DNA from 4 places in the Pseudomonas sp. B2M1-30 genome. Region 1 is predicted to be linked to each of the others. Evidence: riboswitches for the same ligand, from Rfam matches in the RefSeq annotation. Region 1 holds a riboswitch; each other region holds the start of a gene.

Region 1 (4,809 bases):
GCCGGGCTGGGTCCTGAGCAGGTGCATGGTTTAAACGCTGAGCGCGGCGCGCAGTTGCGCTTCAAGTCGGGCGGCGTCCAGTTCCTGGCCGATCAGCACCAGCCGGGTGACGCGCGCTTCATCGGCACCCCACTGACGGTCGAAGTGCTTGTCGAAACGCGTGCCCACGCCCTGGATCAGCAGGCGCATCGGCTTGTTCGGGATCGCCGCGAAACCCTTCACCCGCAGGATGCCGTGCTGAACCACCAGTTGCGTCAGGGCGTCGAGCAGCAGGCTCTCGTCGGCTTGCGGCAGCTCGATGGAGATCGAGTCGAAGGCGTCGTGATCGTGATCGTCGTGGTCATCATCACCGTCGTGGTGGTGATCGTGATGGCTGTGGCGGCTGTCGATGTGCTCTTCGGAACCGGCGCCCAGACCAATCAACACATCCAGCGGCAGACGACCGTTGCTGGCTTCGATGATTTTTACCGCTGGCGGCAGTTCTTCGGCGACTTCCAGGCGCACACGGGCCAGATCTTCCGGACTGGTCTGGTCAGCCTTGTTGAGGATCACCAGGTCAGCGCTCGCCAGTTGATCGGCGAACAGCTCGTGCAGCGGCGACTCGTGGTCCAGGTTCGGGTCGAGTTTGCGCTGGGCGTCGACCTGATCCGGGAACGCAGCGAAGGTGCCAGCGGCCACGGCCGGGCTGTCGACCACGGTGATCACCGCGTCGACGGTGCAGGCGCTGCGGATTTCCGGCCACTGGAAGGCTTGCACCAGTGGTTTTGGCAGGGCCAGGCCCGAGGTTTCGATGAGGATGTGGTCGAGATCGCCGCGACGGGCGACCAGTTCACGCATCACCGGGAAGAACTCTTCCTGCACGGTGCAGCACAGGCAACCGTTGGCCAGTTCGTAGACGCGGCCGGTGGCTTCTTCTTCGGTGCAGCCGATGGTGCATTGCTTGAGGATTTCACCGTCGATGCCCAGCTCGCCGAACTCGTTGACGATCACCGCGATACGACGACCCTGGGCGTTGTCGAGCATGTGCCGCAGCAGGGTGGTTTTACCCGAGCCGAGAAAACCGGTGACGATGGTGACGGGAAGTTTGGCCAATGTTTTCATCGGATGCCCTTTGGCAAGGTGGCGGGCATACGGGACGAGAACCGGCCACGCAGACACGCGCCGGAAGCGTTCGCCACCGGATCACCCCGCCCGGTTGTAGTGAGAATCTGTATCGAGGCAGGTCTCCTGGCTGACGGCGTTCGGGACTTGGCCCGGCATTCGCTGCGCCTTCCCGCGAGCTCCGTAGGGGGAGCCTGCAGTGGCGTGGCAGCGAACAGCACCGTTCACAGTTGCGGGGGCAGCCGCGGCTTGGACCGCGTTCCCTTCTTAGCTTCGGCACGCGCCGAAGAACCTCGAAAGCGCAAGGCTACGCAGGGTATGGGGATGGGTCAATGCTTGGTGGATTTTGAGATTGGGGGCATATCCGTTGCTTCGGGTGCTCAAAAAACGGATATGCCCCCATTCAATTGACTCAAACCCTCCCCCATGCTCTCCTACACACCTTGTTACGGGTGCCCTGCAAAGGGTGAAACGGGAAACCGGTGAATCATGTGCTTTACTCAAAAGCCATGTCAGTCCGGTGCTGCCCCCGCAACGGTAAGCGAGAGAAGCGTCAGATCCACTGTGCCATGGCATGGGAAGGTGATGCTTGCAGGTCGGCCAGACGCCACCCCTCGCGAGCCCGGAGACCGGCCCGCAACACACAGCGCGTACCTTGCGTCGCTGAACATAACAAACCCGCGGTGGGCGGGCGCTGTTCGAACCTCTGCGTGCCTGACCCGCAGGGGTTTTCATGCGCTCCGTTCACCCGCTGACACTCCAGAGGGAAGCGCCATGTCGATCATCAGCAGCACCGGCAGCAATTCGGACAAGATCTCCAGCACCAACACCCTGAGCCAACGCCTGACCGCCGCCGTCTGCGCGTCGATCCTCGGTGCCTGCCTGGTCTACTTCGCCGGTTTCTCGCACATCGAAGCGGTACACAACGCCGCCCACGATACCCGCCACAGCGCCGCGTTCCCGTGCCACTGAGACCTGACGACATGATCAAGCGCATTGCCCAAACCGCAGGCTTCACCGGCCTGCTGGCCGCCCTGCTGCTGACCCTGCTGCAAAGCTTCTGGGTGTCGCCGCTGATTCTCCAGGCGGAAACCTTCGAGAAATCCGAGCCAGTGGCTGAAGTTCACGAACACGCCGCCGGCACCGCCGCGCACACGCACGACGCCGAAGCCTGGGAGCCGGAAGATGGCTGGCAGCGCGTGGTTTCGACCACCGGCGGCAACCTCGTCGTCGCTGTCGGTTTCGCCCTGATGCTGGCCGGTCTGTACACCCTGCGTGCGCCGACCAAAACCTCGCAAGGCCTGCTTTGGGGCCTCGCCGGTTATGCGACCTTCGTGCTCGCGCCGACCATGGGCCTGCCGCCGGAACTGCCGGGCACCGCTGCCGCCGATCTGGCCTCGCGGCAGATGTGGTGGATCGGCACCGCCGCGTCCACCGCTGTGGGTCTGTCGCTGATCGCGTTCAGCCGCAACTGGCTAATGAAGATCCTTGGCGTGGCGATCATCGCCGTGCCGCATGTGATCGGCGCGCCGCAACCGGAAGTGCATTCGATGCTCGCTCCGGAAGTGCTGGAAGCTCAGTTCAAGATCGCTTCGCAGTTGACCAACGTGGCGTTCTGGCTGGCCCTGGGCCTGATCAGCGCCTGGTTGTTCCGCCGCAAGAACGACGGTCAATACAACGCATGACCGATGCTGGCGCAGCGCCGACCCTGGTGGTCGGCCTGGGCTGCCAGCGCGGCTGCCCGGCCAGCACCCTGCGTGCGCTGCTTGACCAGGCCTTGCAGGCTCATCGCATTGAACTGCGGGCAGTCAAGGCGTTGGCCAGCATCGACCTCAAACGTGACGAACCGGGCCTGCAAGAACTTGCCGCGCAACTCGCGCTGCCCCTGCTCTACTTCAGCCGCGAGGAACTGGCCGGTTACCAGCCGCGATTGAGTCACCGTTCGCAAATCGCCTATGAGCGCACCGGCTGCTACGGCGTGGCCGAAAGTGCCGCCCTGGCCCTTGCCGAACAGCTGATCCAGGCCCCTGCAAAACTGCTGATTTCACGGCAGAAATACGCCCAGGCGACTTTGGCATTGGCCGGCGCCGCCTGAAATCCCGATAATCCCCGCCATCGATCATGAGCATTCTTCATCTGAAGCGCTCTGATACCGCCTCACCCTGCCCTTTTTCACAGGATTCAGCGATGACCGTCTACTTCATCGGCGCCGGCCCCGGCGACCCGGAACTGATCACCGTCAAAGGCCAGCGGCTGATCCGCACCTGCCCGGTCATCATCTACGCAGGCTCATTGGTACCGGCGGCGGTGCTGCAAGGTCATCAAGCCGAAACGGTGGTCAACAGCGCCGAATTGCATCTGGAACAAATCATCGAACTGATCAAATCCGCCCACGCCCGGGGACAGGACGTGGCGCGGGTGCATTCCGGCGATCCGAGTCTGTATGGTGCGATCGGCGAGCAGATCCGCTATTTGCGTGAGCTGGACATCCCGTTCGAAATCATCCCCGGCGTCACCGCCACCGCCGCCTGCGCCGCGTTGTTGGGCGCCGAACTGACCCTGCCGGATATCTCGCAAAGCGTGATCCTGACCCGTTACGCGGACAAAACCGCGATGCCCGCCGGGGAAGAACTGGGCAGTCTGGCGCAGCACGGGGCGACCATGGCGATTCATCTGGGGGTCAATCATCTGGAAAAGATCCTCGCCGAGCTGCTGCCACACTACGGCGCCGATTGCCCGATTGCGGTGATTCACCGCGCGACCTGGCCGGATCAGGATTGGGTCGTGGGAACGCTGGCGGATATCGCCGGGAAAGTCGCCGCCAAGGGTTTTCGACGCACGGCGTTGATTCTGGTGGGCCGGGTGTTGGGCAGCGACCATTTCAGTGAGTCGTCGCTGTATCGCGCGGGGCATGCGCATTTGTATCGGCCGTAGCGGCCACTTGGCGGACAAGTCCTGAGTTTCAGGCATAAAAAAACGGCGCTCACGGTGCGCCGTTTTTTATGTTCGCAGCGAACGCCTTAGTAGTAAGCGTTTTCTTTCTGCGTGTGGTCGGTCACGTCGCGAACGCCCTTGAGCTCCGGAATGCGCTCGAGCAAGGTGCGCTCGATGCCTTCCTTCAGGGTCACGTCGGCCTGGCCGCAGCCCTGGCAACCGCCGCCGAACTGCAGAACGGCGATGCCGTCCTCGACCACATCGATCAGGCTGACCTGACCGCCGTGGCTCGCCAGCCCAGGGTTGATTTCGGTTTGCAGGTAGTAGTTGATGCGCTCGTTGATCGGGCTGTCGGCGTTGACCATCGGGACTTTGGCGTTTGGCGCCTTGATGGTCAATTGGCCGCCCATGCGGTCAGTGGCGTAATCGACGACGGCATCCTCAAGGAACGCCTCGCTGAACGAGTCGATGTAAGCGGTGAAGCTAGGCAGCCCCAGCGCGGTATCTTCAGGTTTTTCTTCCCCTGGCTTGCAGTAGGCAATGCAGGTTTCTGCGTACTGGGTGCCAGGCTGGGTGATGAAGACGCGGATGCCGATGCCCGGGGTGTTCTGCTTGGAGAGCAGATCGGCCAGGTAATCATGGGCGGCGTCGGTGATGGTAATAGCGGTCATGGAAACTCCTCGCAGGCTTGTGGCGGAGTTTACGCCAATCGGTGCGCCGGACAAAGTCCTAGTATTTTTGTCGGGAAAGTTTCTCGAACACTTCACCTTCAAA
Region 2 (4,809 bases), on a different contig from region 1:
TGGTGCAGGGAAATCCACCCTGCTCAAATTGCTCGCAGGCCTGCGTGAACCGAGTGCCGGCGAGGTTCTGCTCGAAGGTCGGCGCCTGGGGCAAATGACCCGGCGGACGATTGCGCAGAAACTCGCGGTGGTCGAACAACAGGCGGACACCGATGACGGCATTCGCGTGTTCGACGCCGTTGCCCTGGGACGTACGCCCTGGCTGTCGGCGCTTGAGCCGTGGTCACGCAGCGATGACGAAATCGTTCAGCAGGCGCTGTCCGACGTCGATGCCGTCCACCTGCGCAGCCGTATCTGGCGCAGTCTGTCGGGTGGTGAACGCCAGCGCGTACACATCGCCCGGGCATTGGCCCAGCGCCCGCAGATCCTGGTGCTGGACGAACCGGCCAACCACCTCGACATCCAGCATCAACTGGCGATTCTGAAGGTGGTGCAGGCGCTGCCGGTCACCACGCTGATCGCATTGCACGACCTGAATCAGGCGCTCAAGTGTGATCGCCTGGCGATTCTGGAGCGCGGACGACTGGTGGATCTGGGCAAGCCGCTCGACGTGCTGACGCCCCAGCGCCTGCAAGACACCTTCGGGGTCAGGGCGCATTACCTGACGGATCCGTTCGACGGCGCACAGGTCCTGCGGTTTCATTCATGAAGCGGTCGGACGGTTGTGCATATGCGTCGTCTGCCACACGGGATCGGCGTCGACCGCAATGATCTCGAACCCCTGCCGCAACCAGAAGTCGATGGCTCCCGGCAGAAATGGGTGGGTGTGCAGATAGATCATCTCGACGCCGTCCGCCAGCGCCATGGCTTTCAATGAACGGTAAAGGGCCCCGGCCAATCCCGAGCGGCGCAGCGTCGGCACGACGAACAGGCGCACGACCTCGACCACTTTGAGCCCCGGATAGGCAAGATTCGGAAAACGCCGGTCGTAGCCGAGATAGCCGATCGAGGCCACGATCCGCCCCGCATGGCGGGCGATCAGGAAGCGCCCCTCGCCTTGCAGATAGACCTCTGCAAAGCGCGCCAGGTCGTCAGGCATCCCGGACGCGCTGAGCTTGGGGAAAAGCCCGGCGCGCGCCTCGAGCACAAAGTCGAGGATTTCAGGAATGTCGGCGCCAGACACTGCCTGGATAATCGGTTGTTCACTCATGTAATGCGAATGCCTGCCAGAGTTGCAATCAGTGCCCGGTGAAGGGCACTGCCTTCACCTCAGGCGCGGGTCGAATAGCGAGGCAGATCAAGCACTCGCTCGGCGGCCCAGCCGAACACCAGGCCAACGGTCGTCCACAGTACCAACTGAATGCCCAGCGACGCCACGCGGAATTTCCACAGCAGCACGGCCGAGAAGGTTTCCGGGACTTCGTTGATGGCTGGAAACAGGAACCCGGCAATCGCCATGATGACAACGTACAGCGTCACCGCGATGATCGAGCCGCTCCAGATGCCCCTGGCAGTCATCAATTTGCGCGCCGCATTGATCGCAATCACCGCCGCAATCACCGATACCAGCAACATCAGGAAGAACAGCCTGGTGCGTTGCGCGATGGTGTCCGGATCACCCACCGATGGCGGGTTGGCAGGATATTTCAGGCCCGGCACCAGAATCAGCGTGACGAACGCCGCCAGCGCCAGCAGCGCCGCCAGACCACGCGGACCGATATTGCCGACCCGACCGAGGGCGTATGCGAACACCAGCGCAAAGATCCCGTCAAGCGAAACGCTGTACACCACCACGCCGGTGAACAGGCCGAAGCTGCTTTGCACTTCGCGGCTGACCAGTTCTTCTTCCGGCGCATCGCCGTGCATTTGCGCCATTTGCTCTTCGAAGGCAATCGCCCGATCAATCTGTGGTTCGCCGAAAACCTTGGCGAAACCGAAGGCAAGAATTCCGGCGAGCAACCCCACCAGCATGCCGCGAACCAATAATTTACCCGTCATGTCGTAATCCTTGAGTCAGTGGCAGGGGAAGCCAAGCAAGTGGCGGCCGTCGTGCACGAACTCGTGGACATACATGCCCTTGACCAGCGCAGTGGCGCCCTGCTCTGCACCGACGAAATAAATCGCCAGCATCAGCAACAGGCCGCCAAACATGGCCCAGGGAAGAATTTCGCCCAGCGGAATGGTGGGCAGGGAAACATCAGTCTGCGAAGCAGCGCTATAAGCCATGTGAACCTCCAGGGAAGACGCGTCCCGGTACGGATTTGAGATAAGGAGAACAGGGTCTGGCTCACGGCTGACATCAGCCGTTTACAGTGGCGCGACCGCACCGGATTTGCACCGGTTGCCCGTTCGGAATGAGCTGCAACATTTCCTGTAACAAAATGATACAACTCGCCGAAGTTTACGCGTTGGCCCCAATAAAAACAGGGTCCGGGAATCAATTTCATGTAGAGCCTCTTTTGGAGGCGGGGCCGCCCGCAAAATAGAGGCGCAAAAAAACCGGAGCACCGTGAAGTGCTCCGGTCGGGTCAGGCAACCGCGTCTCAGGCCAGTTCTTTACGCAACTGACGCGCCGCGTTGACCATGTGTACCAGCGCCGCTTCGGTTTCCGGCCAGCCACGGGTTTTCAGTCCGCAGTCCGGGTTGACCCACAGGCGTTCGGCCGGGATGCGTTTGGCAGCCTTGCGCAGCAGGTTGGCCATTTCCGAAGAATCCGGAACCCGTGGCGAGTGGATGTCGTAGACGCCCGGGCCGATCTCGTTCGGGTAGGCGAAGGCTTCGAAAGCGTCGAGCAGCTCCATGTCCGAACGCGAAGTTTCGATGGTGATCACGTCGGCATCCATCGCCGCGATGGACTCGATCACGTCGTTGAACTCGCTGTAGCACATGTGGGTGTGGATCTGGGTTTCGTCACGCACGCCGGAGGCGCACAGACGGAACACTTCAGTCGCCCAGTCCAAGTAGTGCTGCCACTGCGCCTGACGCAACGGCAGGCCCTCACGGAACGCGGCTTCGTCGATCTGCACGATTTTGATCCCGGCCGCTTCCAGATCCACCACTTCGTCGCGAATCGCCAGCGCCAGTTGGCGCGCCTGCACCTCGCGGCTCACATCTTCACGGGGGAACGACCACATCAGCATGGTCACCGGACCGGTCAGCATGCCCTTCATTACCTTGCCGGTCAGGCCCTGGGCGTAGCGGATCCATTCGACGGTCATGGCTTTCGGGCGGCTCAGGTCGCCGAAGATCACCGCCGGTTTCACGCAGCGCGAACCGTAGCTCTGCACCCAGCCGAAACGGGTGAACACGTAGCCGTCCAGTTGCTCGGCGAAGTATTCGACCATGTCGTTGCGCTCGGCTTCACCGTGAACCAGCACGTCGAGGCCCAGGCGCTCCTGAATTTCCACGGCATGACGAATTTCGCTGTGCATCGCTTCGGTGTATTCGGCGACAGTCAGCTTGCCTTGCTTGAACGACTGGCGCGCCAGACGGATCGACGCGGTCTGCGGGAACGAACCGATGGTGGTGGTCGGGAACAGCGGCAGATCGAGGCCGGCGCGCTGCTTGGCGATACGCTGGGCAAACAGCGACTGACGCTGGCTGTCCTTGGCGGTGATCGCCGCGACGCGCGCTTGAACGGCGGTTTTGTGGATACGCGGCGACGCGGCACGGCTGGCCTGAACGGCGCGGCTTTGGGTCAGCGCTTGCAGCACTTTCGGCGCTTCAGGCTCGTTCACCGCCTGGGCCAGTACGGCGACCTCTTCGCACTTCTGCACGGCGAAGGCCAGCCAGCTCTTCAGCTCGGCGTCGAGTTTGTCTTCGCGGCCCAGATCCACCGGGCTGTGCAGCAGCGAGCAGGACGGCGCGACCCACAGACGATCGCCCAGACGCTCATGAGCGTGTTGCAACGTGGCGAGGGCGTTTTCCAGATCGCAACGCCAGACGTTACGGCCGTTGACCACGCCCAAGGACAACACCTTGTACGCCGGCAGGCGATCAAGAATGGTCGGGTACTGATCCGGCGCACGTACCAGATCGATGTGCAGACCGTCGACCGGCAGATTCGCCGCCAGGCCGAGATTTTCTTCCAGACCACCGAAGTACGTGGCGAGCAGTTTTTTCAGCGGATCACGCTGAATCTGGTTGTAGGCGCGCTCAAAAGCGTTTTTCCATTCCTGCGGCAGGTCGAGCACCAGAATCGGCTCGTCGATCTGCACCCACTCCACGCCTTGAGCCGCAAGACGCGCAAAGATCTGGCCGTACAGCGGCAGCAGGCGGTCGAGCAATTCCAGTTTGTCGAACTCCGCGCCCTTGGCCTTGCCCAGCCACAGGTAAGTCAGCGGACCGATGATCACAGGCTTGACGTTGTGACCCAGCGCACGGGCCTCTTCGACTTCTTCGAACAGTTGATCCCAGCCCAACTGGAACTGCTGGTCGGCGCTGAACTCCGGGACCAGATAGTGATAGTTGGTGTCGAACCACTTGGTCATTTCCTGAGCATGGGCACCGCCGCAGCAGCTGTCACTGACGCCACGCGCCATGCCGAACAGGGTTTGCAGAGTGGCTTTGCCATCGTGCGGACGGAAGCGCTCGGGGATCACGCCGAACATCAGCGAGTGGGCCAGCACCTGGTCGTACCAGGCAAAATCCCCCACCGGCAGCAGCTCGATACCCGCGTCTTTTTGCAGCGCCCAATGCGCCTTGCGCAGCTCGCGGCCGACGTCGCGCAGACCCGCTTCGTTCAGTTCTCCTTTCCAGAACGCCTCTTGCGCTTTCTTCAGTTCGCGGTCGCGACCGATGCGCGGAAATCCAAGGGAATGGGCCAGTGCCATAACAAACAACTCCAATGTCTTGTCGATGGCGGCCATT
Region 3 (4,809 bases), on a different contig from region 1:
TCGAAAACAAATGTGGGAGCAAGGTTGCTCCCACATTTTGTTTGTGTCGGCGTTACTTACTGGCCGACACCCGCCACACCTTGTTCCCCACATCATCCGCCACCAGCAAGCCACCTTGCTGGTCGATCACGACGCCCACCGGGCGGCCCAGGGCGTTTTCGTCCTTGTCGAGGAAACCGGTCAGCACATCCACCGGTTTCCCGTTCGGCTTGCCGCCGGCGAAGGGCACGAAAATCACTTTGTAGCCACTGTGCGGCTTGCGGTTCCACGAGCCGTGCTGGCCAATGAAGGCGCCTTCCTTGAATTGCGCCGGAAGGCGATTGCCCTCGGCGAAGGTCAAGCCCAGAGATGCCGTGTGCGGGCCGACGGCATAGTCTGGGGCGATGGCCTTGGCGACCAGGTCCGGATTCTGAGGCTCCACACGCAAGTCGACGTGTTGTCCGTAGTAACTGAACGGCCAGCCGTAGAAGGCGCCATCCTTGACCGACGTGATGTAGTCCGGCACCAGGTCGCTGCCGATTTCGTCACGCTCGTTGACCGCCGTCCACAGCGCGCCGCTTTGCGGTTCCCAGGCCAGGCCGTTGGGGTTGCGGATGCCCGAGGCGAAGATCCGGTGATTGCCGGTGGCGCGGTCGACTTCCCAGATTGCGGCGCGACCTTCTTCCTGATCCAGGCCGTTTTCGCCGACGTTGCTGTTTGAGCCCACCGTCACATAGAGCTTGCTGCCGTCCTTGCTGGCGATGACGTTTTTCGTCCAGTGATGATTCAGCGTGCCGCCCGGAAGGTCGGTGACCTTGATCGGCTGCGTCTTGATTTCAGTGGCGCCGGATTCGTAGTGGAAGCGCAGCAGGCGGTCGGTATCGGCGACGTACAGATCGTTGCCGACCAGAGTCATGCCGAACGGCGAGTTGAGGTTTTGCAGAAATACCGTGCGGGTCTCGGCGACGCCGTCGTGATCGGCATCGCGCAGCAGGGTGATGCGGTTGGGGCTGGGCACGCCGGCACCCGCGCGTCCCATGACTTTTTTCATCACCCAGCCACGAATGCCCTTGCTGTCATCCGGTTTGGGCGGTGCGTTGGTTTCCGCCACCAGTACATCGCCGTTGGGCAGCACATACAACCAGCGCGGATGATCGAGGTTATCGGCAAACGCAGCCACCTGGGTGCCTGCGGCGGCTGTCGGTTTACCACCCGCCGGCCAGCCGGTCGCCGGGGCGATGTTCACCGTCGGGATCAGGGTCTTGTTCGGTTCGGGCAGTTTGGGTGATGGGCCGGTGCCGTCGGACACTTGCAGGCTGGACGACTCGCCGCACGCGGCAAGTCCGCCGGCGAAGGCGATGATGAAAACGAGCTGGGGCTTGCGCATTACTGATCTTCCCTATGAATGCATTCTTAATCATAGAGAAGGGCGCAAGCCCGATGGTTCAACCGGTCAGCCGCGCGCTTCCTTGAACAGCACGGCGATGCCCGGATGATAATTGCCGGCATCGCTGTGCAATTTGCGGTACGCGTAGGGGAAATACCAGGCGACGGCGCAGGTGTGTTCCTTTTGCAGGTCGTCGACCATGTCTTGCAGCTCTTCGGGGCTGGCGCTGTGTTGGGCCTTTTGCGGCGCGACGAACAGGCAGCCGAGCTTCAGGTCGCTGGCATAGCTGATGCGCTTGGCGTCGCTGGTGATCTCGGCCAAAGCCTGGCTGAGGTTGAGGTTGTTCACTCGCGGCCAGCGCTGCGTCGCCTGAATGAAGGCGCGATCCTCGGCGCCGGCGATGAACAGGTCGGTGCGGGCATTGCGCTCGCCTTCCTCGTTCTGTTTGCGGGTGGCGGTGTCGCGCAGTGTCACCAGCTCAGCCATCCACGCGGCAGCGGACAACAGGCCGAGGTTGGCTTTTTCATCGTGCCAGTACGGCGTGTCGTTGTCGCCGCGCACGGTGTTGTAGCGGTCGATACAGTCAAACCAGCGTTCCAGCACCGGGCGCAGGAATTCCAGGCGCGGGTTGCTGATGATCATGCCTTGCATGGGGCTCACCTTGTTCTTGTCTGATGTGAGGGTGTGGCTCTTTGATATCACTTGTCTCAGTGTGGCACAAGATTGGCGCCAGATAATTGATCGACGGCAGTTATTCGCTCGGCGGCGTCCTCTTCAATTGACGCTCCACCCCCAACCCTCTAACCTTCGCGGCTTGTTTCAGGTGCTCTGTGACCGATGTCGACAGAGTGAAACAGGGAAGCCGGTGAGGGTTGTCTTCAGGCGAAGAACGACTCCGATCCCGGCGCTGCCCCCGCAACGGTAAATGAGTGAAGACTGCGCCTTGTGCCACTGCGTCCGACAGCGATGCGGGAAGGCGCGCAGTCCGGCCGACGCCGCTCATGAGCCCGGAGACCGGCCTGATCCATCCAGCGGCATCACGGTGGGCGATGCCAGGCTTGTTGCCGTCTATTCTTGTGCCTGCCCGCCGTTATCCAGCCTCAACGGAGAGCTCCCCCATGACCGATTCCCCCGAACGTGACGAACGTCATCTGGCGCGCATGCAGCGCAAAAAAGCCGTGATCGACGAGCGCATTGCCAATTCGCCCAACGAATGCGGCCTGCTGCTGGTGCTGACCGGCAACGGCAAGGGCAAGAGCAGCTCGGCGTTCGGCATGCTCGCGCGCGCCATGGGCCACGGCATGCAGTGCGGCGTGGTGCAGTTCATCAAGGGCCGCAACAGCACCGGCGAAGAATTGTTTTTCCGCCGCTTCCCCGAGCAAGTGCGTTTTCATGTGATGGGCGAGGGCTTCACCTGGGAAACCCAGGATCGCCAGCGTGACATCGCCGCCGCCGAAGCGGCCTGGGAAGTGTCCCGGCAGATGCTGCGCGATCCGGCCATTGGCCTGGTGGTGCTCGATGAACTGAACATTGCCCTCAAGCACGGTTACCTCGACCTCGATCAGGTGCTCAGCGATTTGCAGGCCCGACCGCCGATGCAGCACGTTGTCGTGACGGGCCGCGCCGCCAAGCCGGAAATGATTGAGCTGGCCGACACCGTCACCGAGATGGGCATGATCAAGCACGCCTTCCAGGCGGGTATCAAAGCGCAGAAAGGCGTCGAACTTTGAAGTCACCACGTCACTGCCCGGCGGTGTTGATCGCCGCGCCGGCCTCCGGCCAGGGCAAGACCACCGTCACCGCCGCGCTGGCCCGTTTGCACCGCAATCAGGGGTGCAAGGTTCGTGTGTTCAAATGCGGCCCGGACTTTCTCGACCCGATGATCCTTGAGCGCGCCAGCGGTGCGCCGGTCTATCAACTGGACATGTGGATGGTCGGCGAGCAGGAAAGTCGCCGCCTGTTGTGGGAAGCTGCCGGCGAGGCCGATCTGATCCTGATCGAAGGCGTGATGGGACTGTTCGACGGCACGCCGTCGAGCGCCGATCTGGCGCGGCATTTCGGCGTGCCGGTATTGGGCGTGATCGACGGCACTGCCATGGCCCAGACCTTTGGCGCGCTGGCTCTTGGTTTGGCGCGCTACCAGCCGGACTTGCCGTTTGCCGGCGTGCTTGCCAATCGCGTCGGCACCTTGCGCCATGCGCAGTTGCTCGAAGGCAGCCTCACCGAAGGCTTGCGCTGGTACGGCGCGTTGTCCCGGGAAACCGGAATCGAACTGCCGAGCCGCCATCTCGGCCTGGTGCAGGCCAGCGAACTCAATGACCTCGACCTGCGCCTCGACGCGGCGGCCGAAGCACTCGCCAGCAGTTGCGAGGTAGCGCTGCCACCGGCGGTCGAATTCGCTGCACCTGAGATGCAGGTCACCGAACCCTTGCTCGAAGGCGTACGAATCGCTGTTGCGCGGGATGAAGCGTTTGCCTTCACCTACGGCGCGAGCCTTGATCTGCTGCGGGCGATGGGCGCCGAGTTGCGCTTTTTCTCACCGATCCGTGACACGCAATTGCCCGAGGCGGACAGCCTGTACCTGCCCGGCGGTTATCCGGAGTTGCACCACGTCGCGCTGGCGCAGAACACGGCGATGCTCGACGCGATCCGTGCGCATCACGCCGCCGGCAAGCCGTTGCTCGCCGAATGTGGCGGCATGTTGTATCTGCTCGATGCGCTGACCGATGTCGACGGCGTCCGCGCTGAGCTGGTCGGTCTGTTGCGCGGTGAGGCGGTGATGCAGAAACGCCTGGCGGCGCTGGCCCTGCAATCGGTCGAGTTGCCGGAAGGTGAGCTGCGCGGTCACACCTACCACCATTCCCTGACCACCACCGAACTGACCCCGATCGCCCGAGGCCACAGCCCCAACGGCGGGCGCGGAGCCGAAGCGGTTTATCGGGACGGGCGGATGACGGCGTCCTACGTGCATTTCTACTTCCCGTCCAATCCGGTGGCGATTGCCGCGTTGCTGGCGCCTGATCCTGAGGCCGCTCCCGTATTTGAAACCGTGATGGCAGCGGACTCGCTCGCGAAGGGGCTATGACAGACAACGCCTTCTCCGAAGACGAGCGCGAAGCCGTCTACCGCGCCATCGCCGAACGTCGCGACATGCGCCACTTCAGCGGCGGCACGGTCGAACCCGAACTGCTGCGCCGCTTGCTCGAAGCCGCGCACCAGGCGCCGAGTGTCGGCCTCATGCAGCCGTGGCGCTTCATTCGTATCAGTGACCGTGCGCTGCGTGGCCAGATTCAAAGCCTTGTGGAAGAAGAGCGGGTGCGTACCGCCGAGGCCCTTGGCGAGCGCAGTGACGAGTTCATGAGGCTCAAGGTCGAAGGCATCAACGACTGCGCCGAAGTGCTGGTCGCGGCGCTGATGGATGATCGCGAGCGACATATTTTCGG
Region 4 (4,809 bases), on a different contig from region 1:
CCGCGCACCCTGAATGTCAGGTTTGAGCAGCTCAATACACTCATCGGGCGTTTCTCCGGCTGATCAGGATCAAGGCGAAAACCGGTGCGCCGACCAGCGCGGTAATCACCCCGACCGGTATCACCTGGCCCTTGATCAACGTGCGTGACAGCACATCGGCAGCGATCAGAAACAAGGCGCCGCCCAGGGCGCTGGCAGGTAGCAGGCGTGCGTGGCCGGTGCCCAGCAGCAGACGTGCGGCGTGAGGAATCACCAGACCGACAAAACCGATCGAGCCGACAATCGAGACCATCACCGCTGTTACCAGCGCCGCGCAGCCGATCAGCAGTATCTGCACCTGGCGCACCGGTATGCCGAGGGACGCCGCCGAATCCGCACCAAAGGTAAACGCATCCAGCGCCCGTCGATGCCACAGGCACACAATCAATCCAGCCAGGGCCACCGGCACCGCCAGCCACACCGAAGGCCAGCGCACGCCGCCGAGATTGCCCAGCAGCCAGAACATGATCCCGCGCGCCTGCTCGGAGCTCGCCGAGCGGGTAATCAGAAACGCCGTCAGCGCGTTGAATAGCTGCGAGCCGGCGATCCCTGCCAGAATGATTTGCCCGGTGCCGCTGGCGGAGCCGCTGACGCGCGCCAACAGGATCACCAGCACGAAGGCCGTCACGGCGCCGACGAAGGCCCCGGCCGACAGCGAAAGCACTCCGGCACCGACGCCCAGCAACGCCACCATCACCGCGCCCGTCGAGGCGCCGGCGGAAATGCCCAGCAGATAGGGATCGGCCAACGGGTTGCGCAGCAGTGATTGCAGAATCACTCCGCAGGTCGCCAGACCGGCACCACAGGCGGCCGCCACCAGGGCACGAGTCAGGCGATAGTTCCAGACGATGCCTTCATCGATGGGGTCGAGCACATGGCCGGCCGCCCACAGTTTGTTGGCCAGCACTTGAAACACCACACCCGGTTCGATTGGCGTTTCACCGATGGCCACACCGGCGATCACGGCGGCCAACAGGATCGCCCCGACCAGCGACAGACGGACCAGGCCCCTGATCATTTCGACAGGTCGTAGCCGTCAATGGCCGAGGCCAGTTGTTCAACGCCGTCGAACATCCGCAGGCTGGCCTGCATCGCCATGGCGTCGAGAATGATGATGCGGTTGTGTTTCACCGCCTCCATGTTACGAGTCACCGGATCGCTGCGCAGGAACGCCAGTTTTTTCTCGTAGTCGTCAGCCGGGAAGCGACGGCGGTCCATGCGCGCGATCACCAGAAAGGTCGGATTGGCCTTGGCGATGGTTTCCCAACCGACCGTCGGCCACTCTTCATCGGATTGCACCACGTTGCGCACGCCGAGGGTACTGAGCATGAAATCAGGAACGCCTTTGTGGCCGGCCACGAAGGGTTCGATGTCCATTTGGGCGCTGGAGAACCAGACCAGCGCGCTGGCATCCTTCAAGTCTTTGTTGCGCGCGGTGGCGATCGATTTGGCGAGGCTGGCCTTGAGCTCGGCATTGAGCTGTTCGCCACGGTCACGCACATCGAAGATTTCTGCCAGTTGGCTGACACTCTTGTAAATGCTGTCGATGCGAAACGGCTCAAGGCGTGTGCCGTCGGCGCCGACCAGATTGTCCTTGGCTTCGCAGTCGGAAGGCAGCAGATAGGTAGGGATTTTCAGCTCATGAAACTGCTCGCGGGTGCCGACCGCCCCTTGCGGGCCGACCATCCATTCCAGCTCCACGGCGACCAGTTCCGGACGTTTGCCGATAACCGCCTCGAAACTCGGTTCGTTGTCGGCCAGCCGCCCGACCTTGTCGTTCTGCACCTTGTACGTGTCCAGCACGTTGTTGAACCACAGCGAGGTGCCGACCATTTTGTCGCCCAGGCCCATGGCGTAGAGCATTTCCGTACCGGCCTGGCCGATGGTGACCGTGCGCGTTGGTGCGTGCGCAAAGGTGAGGGTGCTGCCACAGTTTTCGATCGTCAGGGGATAGTGAGTCGGTGTCGCCTGGGCAAGAGCGCTGAGGGTCAGGCCGGCGATGAGGGTGGCAACGTGGGGCAGCAGCATGATGCAGTCTCCAGGGGAACCGTACGCGGAGCGGGAGGGTACGGCTTGGAAACACACCATCGAACGCAGGCAAGGAGGCCGCGCAAGGCCGGGCATCCATCGAGGACGCGCACGGCAGGATGTCCTCCCGGACACCCCGCCGGTTAGTGATTTACTGCGCCGGCAGGTCTCCTGACTGATGCGTCATCGCCTGTGCTCCGGCCTTCCCGGGGGTGATCCCAGTGGCAGTCAAGGAGCAGGCTCAGCACCTACAGTTGCGGGGGCAGTTCCGATTGGTGCCGTGCAGGCACCTCGGATTCCCTATTGATCCCGTTTGGGAACCGGCGGCGGCATGGTAATCGATCGGGCCGCCGAAGGGGAGCGGGAATATAAAGCGAGGCGGGTATTAATGGTTGCTCATCAAGCCGTGCAACACACCCAGGCGCAGGCCCGGTTCAGAGGGCATCATTTGCGCGATGCCGAACGCTTTGAACGCGGCGAGCATGATCACCAGACCGCCGGGCAGGATGCCCTGGCGGTGGGGTTGCAGACCGGCGAGTTTGAGTTGCTGGACGTTCTGCACTTTCAGCAGAAGCAATGACAGGCGCAGCAGGCCGCCGTAGGTGATGCCGTCCTGGCCGAAGTCGTTCAGGCGATTGGCCTTGAGTACTTTGGCGAGCATGCGCGCGGTGCCGGAAGAGCCGATGGTCTGCTGCCAGCCCTGGGCACGATAACGCCGGGCGACTTTTTCAAACTGAAGGATCGCGACGCGTTCGGCTTCCTGCAGGGCGGCGCAAGAAACTTCGCCGCCGCGAAAGTACCGCGCGCTCAAGGTGCCGCTGCCGATGGCGATGCTTTCGGTCAGCAACGGTTGCGAGCCCTGGCCAAGGATCAGTTCGGTGGAGCCACCGCCGATGTCGACCACCAGACGCATGTCTTCGGCGCTCGGCAGGGCATGGGCCACCCCGGCGTACACCAGTTGCGCTTCTTCATGCCCGGAGATGACGTCAATGCGAAAGCCCAGGTGCCGTTCCGCGCTGGCCAGAAACAGCGGCGCATTGTCGGCTTCGCGCACGGCGCTGGTAGCGACGGCACGCACGCGGCCGGGTTCGAAGCCGCGCAGCTTCTTGCCGAACCGCGCCAACGCCTGCCAGCCGCGATCCAGGGCCAACGCATCCAGCGCGCCGCCATCAAGGCCTTCGGCCAGGCGCACCGGCTCGCGCAGGGTTTTGATTTCCTGAATCATCAGGCCCTTTCGGCTGCGTACCGACTGGCCGATCATCATGCGAAACGCATTCGAGCCCAGGTCGATGGCGGCAAACAGAGAGGCGTCGTCTTTCATGGGAATCCTTGCAAATCATCCGTCGAAGGCTCGCGGTTGCGAGGATTCTGCCGTTGATTTGATGACATCCTGATGACGCCGCAGGGGCGGTTCGATGAATTTTCGGCTGTCATGACGCTGTCATTATCCGGCGCCCATACTGGCCTCAATACATCGCGTGCTCTCAGTTTTTTGCTGCCATTTCTGGCAGCTTTTTTTTGCCTGCGATTTGCCGCGCCGCTGCGGGTTTGCAATTTTTGCGACTGTCCGATTAATATACGATCCATATATATTTCGTATCGGAAACATTTATGGGCATCGTCAAGATCTCAGAGGACATGCACGAGAATCTGCGCATCTCCAGCACCGCGCTCAGCCGCTCGATCAACGCACAGGCCGAGCACTGGATGCGCATCGGCATGCTCGCCGAACTGCACCCCAACCTCGACCACAGCGCCATCTGCCGCTTGCTGATTCGCGCTGAACAGGCCGGCGGCCTGGACCTGCAACAACTGACTCAGGAAGCAGTCACGGCATGAGAAACCAGATCAAGATCAACACCCCGGCCGACATCGCACAATCGCGCGGGGCCGGCAAACTGGCCGCCGAAGTGCTGGCGATGCTGGTGCCCCACGTCAAGGCCGGCGTCACCACCGATGAGCTGGACCGCCTGTGCAACGACTACATCGTCAACGTGCAGAAAGCCATTCCGGCCAACGTCGGTTATCACGGATTTCCGAAAACGGTCTGCGCCTCGGTCAACGACGTGGTGTGTCACGGCATTCCGTCGGGCACGCCGTTGCAGGACGGCGACATCGTCAACCTCGACATCGCGGTGATCAAGGACGGCTGGTTCGGCGATACCAGCCGTATGTACGTGGTCGGCGAGGCGACGCCCGAAGCGCAGCATCTGATCAAGACCACCTACGAGGCCATGTGCGCCGGCATCCGCATGGTGCGCCCGGGCGCGACCCTGGGCGACATCGGCCACGCGATCCAGAGCCTGGCAGAGAAAGAGGGCTTCAGCGTGGTGCGCGAGTATTGCGGGCACGGGATCGGCAAGGTCTATCACGATGAGCCGCAAGTCCTGCATTACGGTTTCCCCAATCAGGGCTTGAAGCTGAAGGCGGGGATGATTTTCACCATCGAGCCGATGCTCAACGCCGGCAAGCGCCATGTGAAGAACATGCCGGATGGCTGGACGGTGCTGACCAAGGATGGCTCGCTGTCGGCGCAGTGGGAGCATATGGTCGCGGTGACCGAGACCGGGTTTGAAGTGCTGACGGCGTGGCCGGACGAGATTGAAGGGTATCGGGCTATTGGTTGAGGCCGTGTTGGCTGGTTTGCCCTCTCCAAGGGGAGAGGGCTGAGCGGCGTTCCGATGAGGGGCGCTTTTCAGCCCCACCAACCATATTCCTGACAGCCAAAAAAATGGGCCACCA

The links. Region 1 has a riboswitch for cobalamin ahead of N8H74_RS04560 (CbtB domain-containing protein). Riboswitches for the same ligand answer to the same signal wherever they lie in the genome.
Region 2: it holds a riboswitch for cobalamin, as region 1 does, so the genes downstream of both, N8H74_RS21565 (CbtB-domain containing protein) here and N8H74_RS04560 (CbtB domain-containing protein) in region 1, are expected to answer to the same signal.
Region 3: it holds a riboswitch for cobalamin, as region 1 does, so the genes downstream of both, cobO (cob(I)yrinic acid a,c-diamide adenosyltransferase) here and N8H74_RS04560 (CbtB domain-containing protein) in region 1, are expected to answer to the same signal.
Region 4: it holds a riboswitch for cobalamin, as region 1 does, so the genes downstream of both, N8H74_RS21540 (ABC transporter substrate-binding protein) here and N8H74_RS04560 (CbtB domain-containing protein) in region 1, are expected to answer to the same signal.

Annotation. Positions count from the first base shown of each region.
Region 1 is NZ_JAOEJT010000002.1:197,808-202,616, reverse strand. Features, by position in the region: gene cobN (cobaltochelatase subunit CobN) at 1-27, opposite strand, end outside; gene cobW (cobalamin biosynthesis protein CobW) at 31-1,101, opposite strand; cobalamin riboswitch at 1,200-1,412, opposite strand; cobalamin riboswitch at 1,535-1,754, shown strand; gene N8H74_RS04560 (CbtB domain-containing protein) at 1,876-2,073, shown strand; gene N8H74_RS04555 (CbtA family protein) at 2,085-2,786, shown strand; gene N8H74_RS04550 (cobalamin biosynthesis protein) at 2,783-3,196, shown strand; gene cobM (precorrin-4 C(11)-methyltransferase) at 3,289-4,035, shown strand; gene nfuA (Fe-S biogenesis protein NfuA) at 4,122-4,706, opposite strand; gene N8H74_RS04535 (acyltransferase) at 4,765-4,809, opposite strand, start outside.
Region 2 is NZ_JAOEJT010000012.1:55,584-60,392, forward strand. Features, by position in the region: gene N8H74_RS21550 (ABC transporter ATP-binding protein) at 1-649, shown strand, start outside; gene N8H74_RS21555 (GNAT family N-acetyltransferase) at 644-1,150, opposite strand; gene N8H74_RS21560 (CbtA family protein) at 1,210-1,938, opposite strand; gene N8H74_RS21565 (CbtB-domain containing protein) at 1,954-2,166, opposite strand; cobalamin riboswitch at 2,201-2,330, opposite strand; gene metE (5-methyltetrahydropteroyltriglutamate--homocysteine S-methyltransferase) at 2,484-4,772, opposite strand.
Region 3 is NZ_JAOEJT010000011.1:190,565-195,373, forward strand. Features, by position in the region: gene N8H74_RS21090 (sorbosone dehydrogenase family protein) at 53-1,366, opposite strand; gene N8H74_RS21095 (hypothetical protein) at 1,433-2,017, opposite strand; cobalamin riboswitch at 2,171-2,404, shown strand; gene cobO (cob(I)yrinic acid a,c-diamide adenosyltransferase) at 2,485-3,096, shown strand; gene N8H74_RS21105 (cobyrinate a,c-diamide synthase) at 3,093-4,451, shown strand; gene bluB (5,6-dimethylbenzimidazole synthase) at 4,448-4,809, shown strand, end outside.
Region 4 is NZ_JAOEJT010000012.1:50,706-55,514, reverse strand. Features, by position in the region: gene N8H74_RS21550 (ABC transporter ATP-binding protein) at 1-44, opposite strand, end outside; gene N8H74_RS21545 (iron ABC transporter permease) at 41-1,057, opposite strand; gene N8H74_RS21540 (ABC transporter substrate-binding protein) at 1,054-2,067, opposite strand; cobalamin riboswitch at 2,211-2,407, opposite strand; gene N8H74_RS21535 (Ppx/GppA family phosphatase) at 2,453-3,388, opposite strand; gene N8H74_RS21530 (hypothetical protein) at 3,385-3,654, opposite strand; gene N8H74_RS21525 (ParD-like family protein) at 3,679-3,906, shown strand; gene map (type I methionyl aminopeptidase) at 3,903-4,694, shown strand.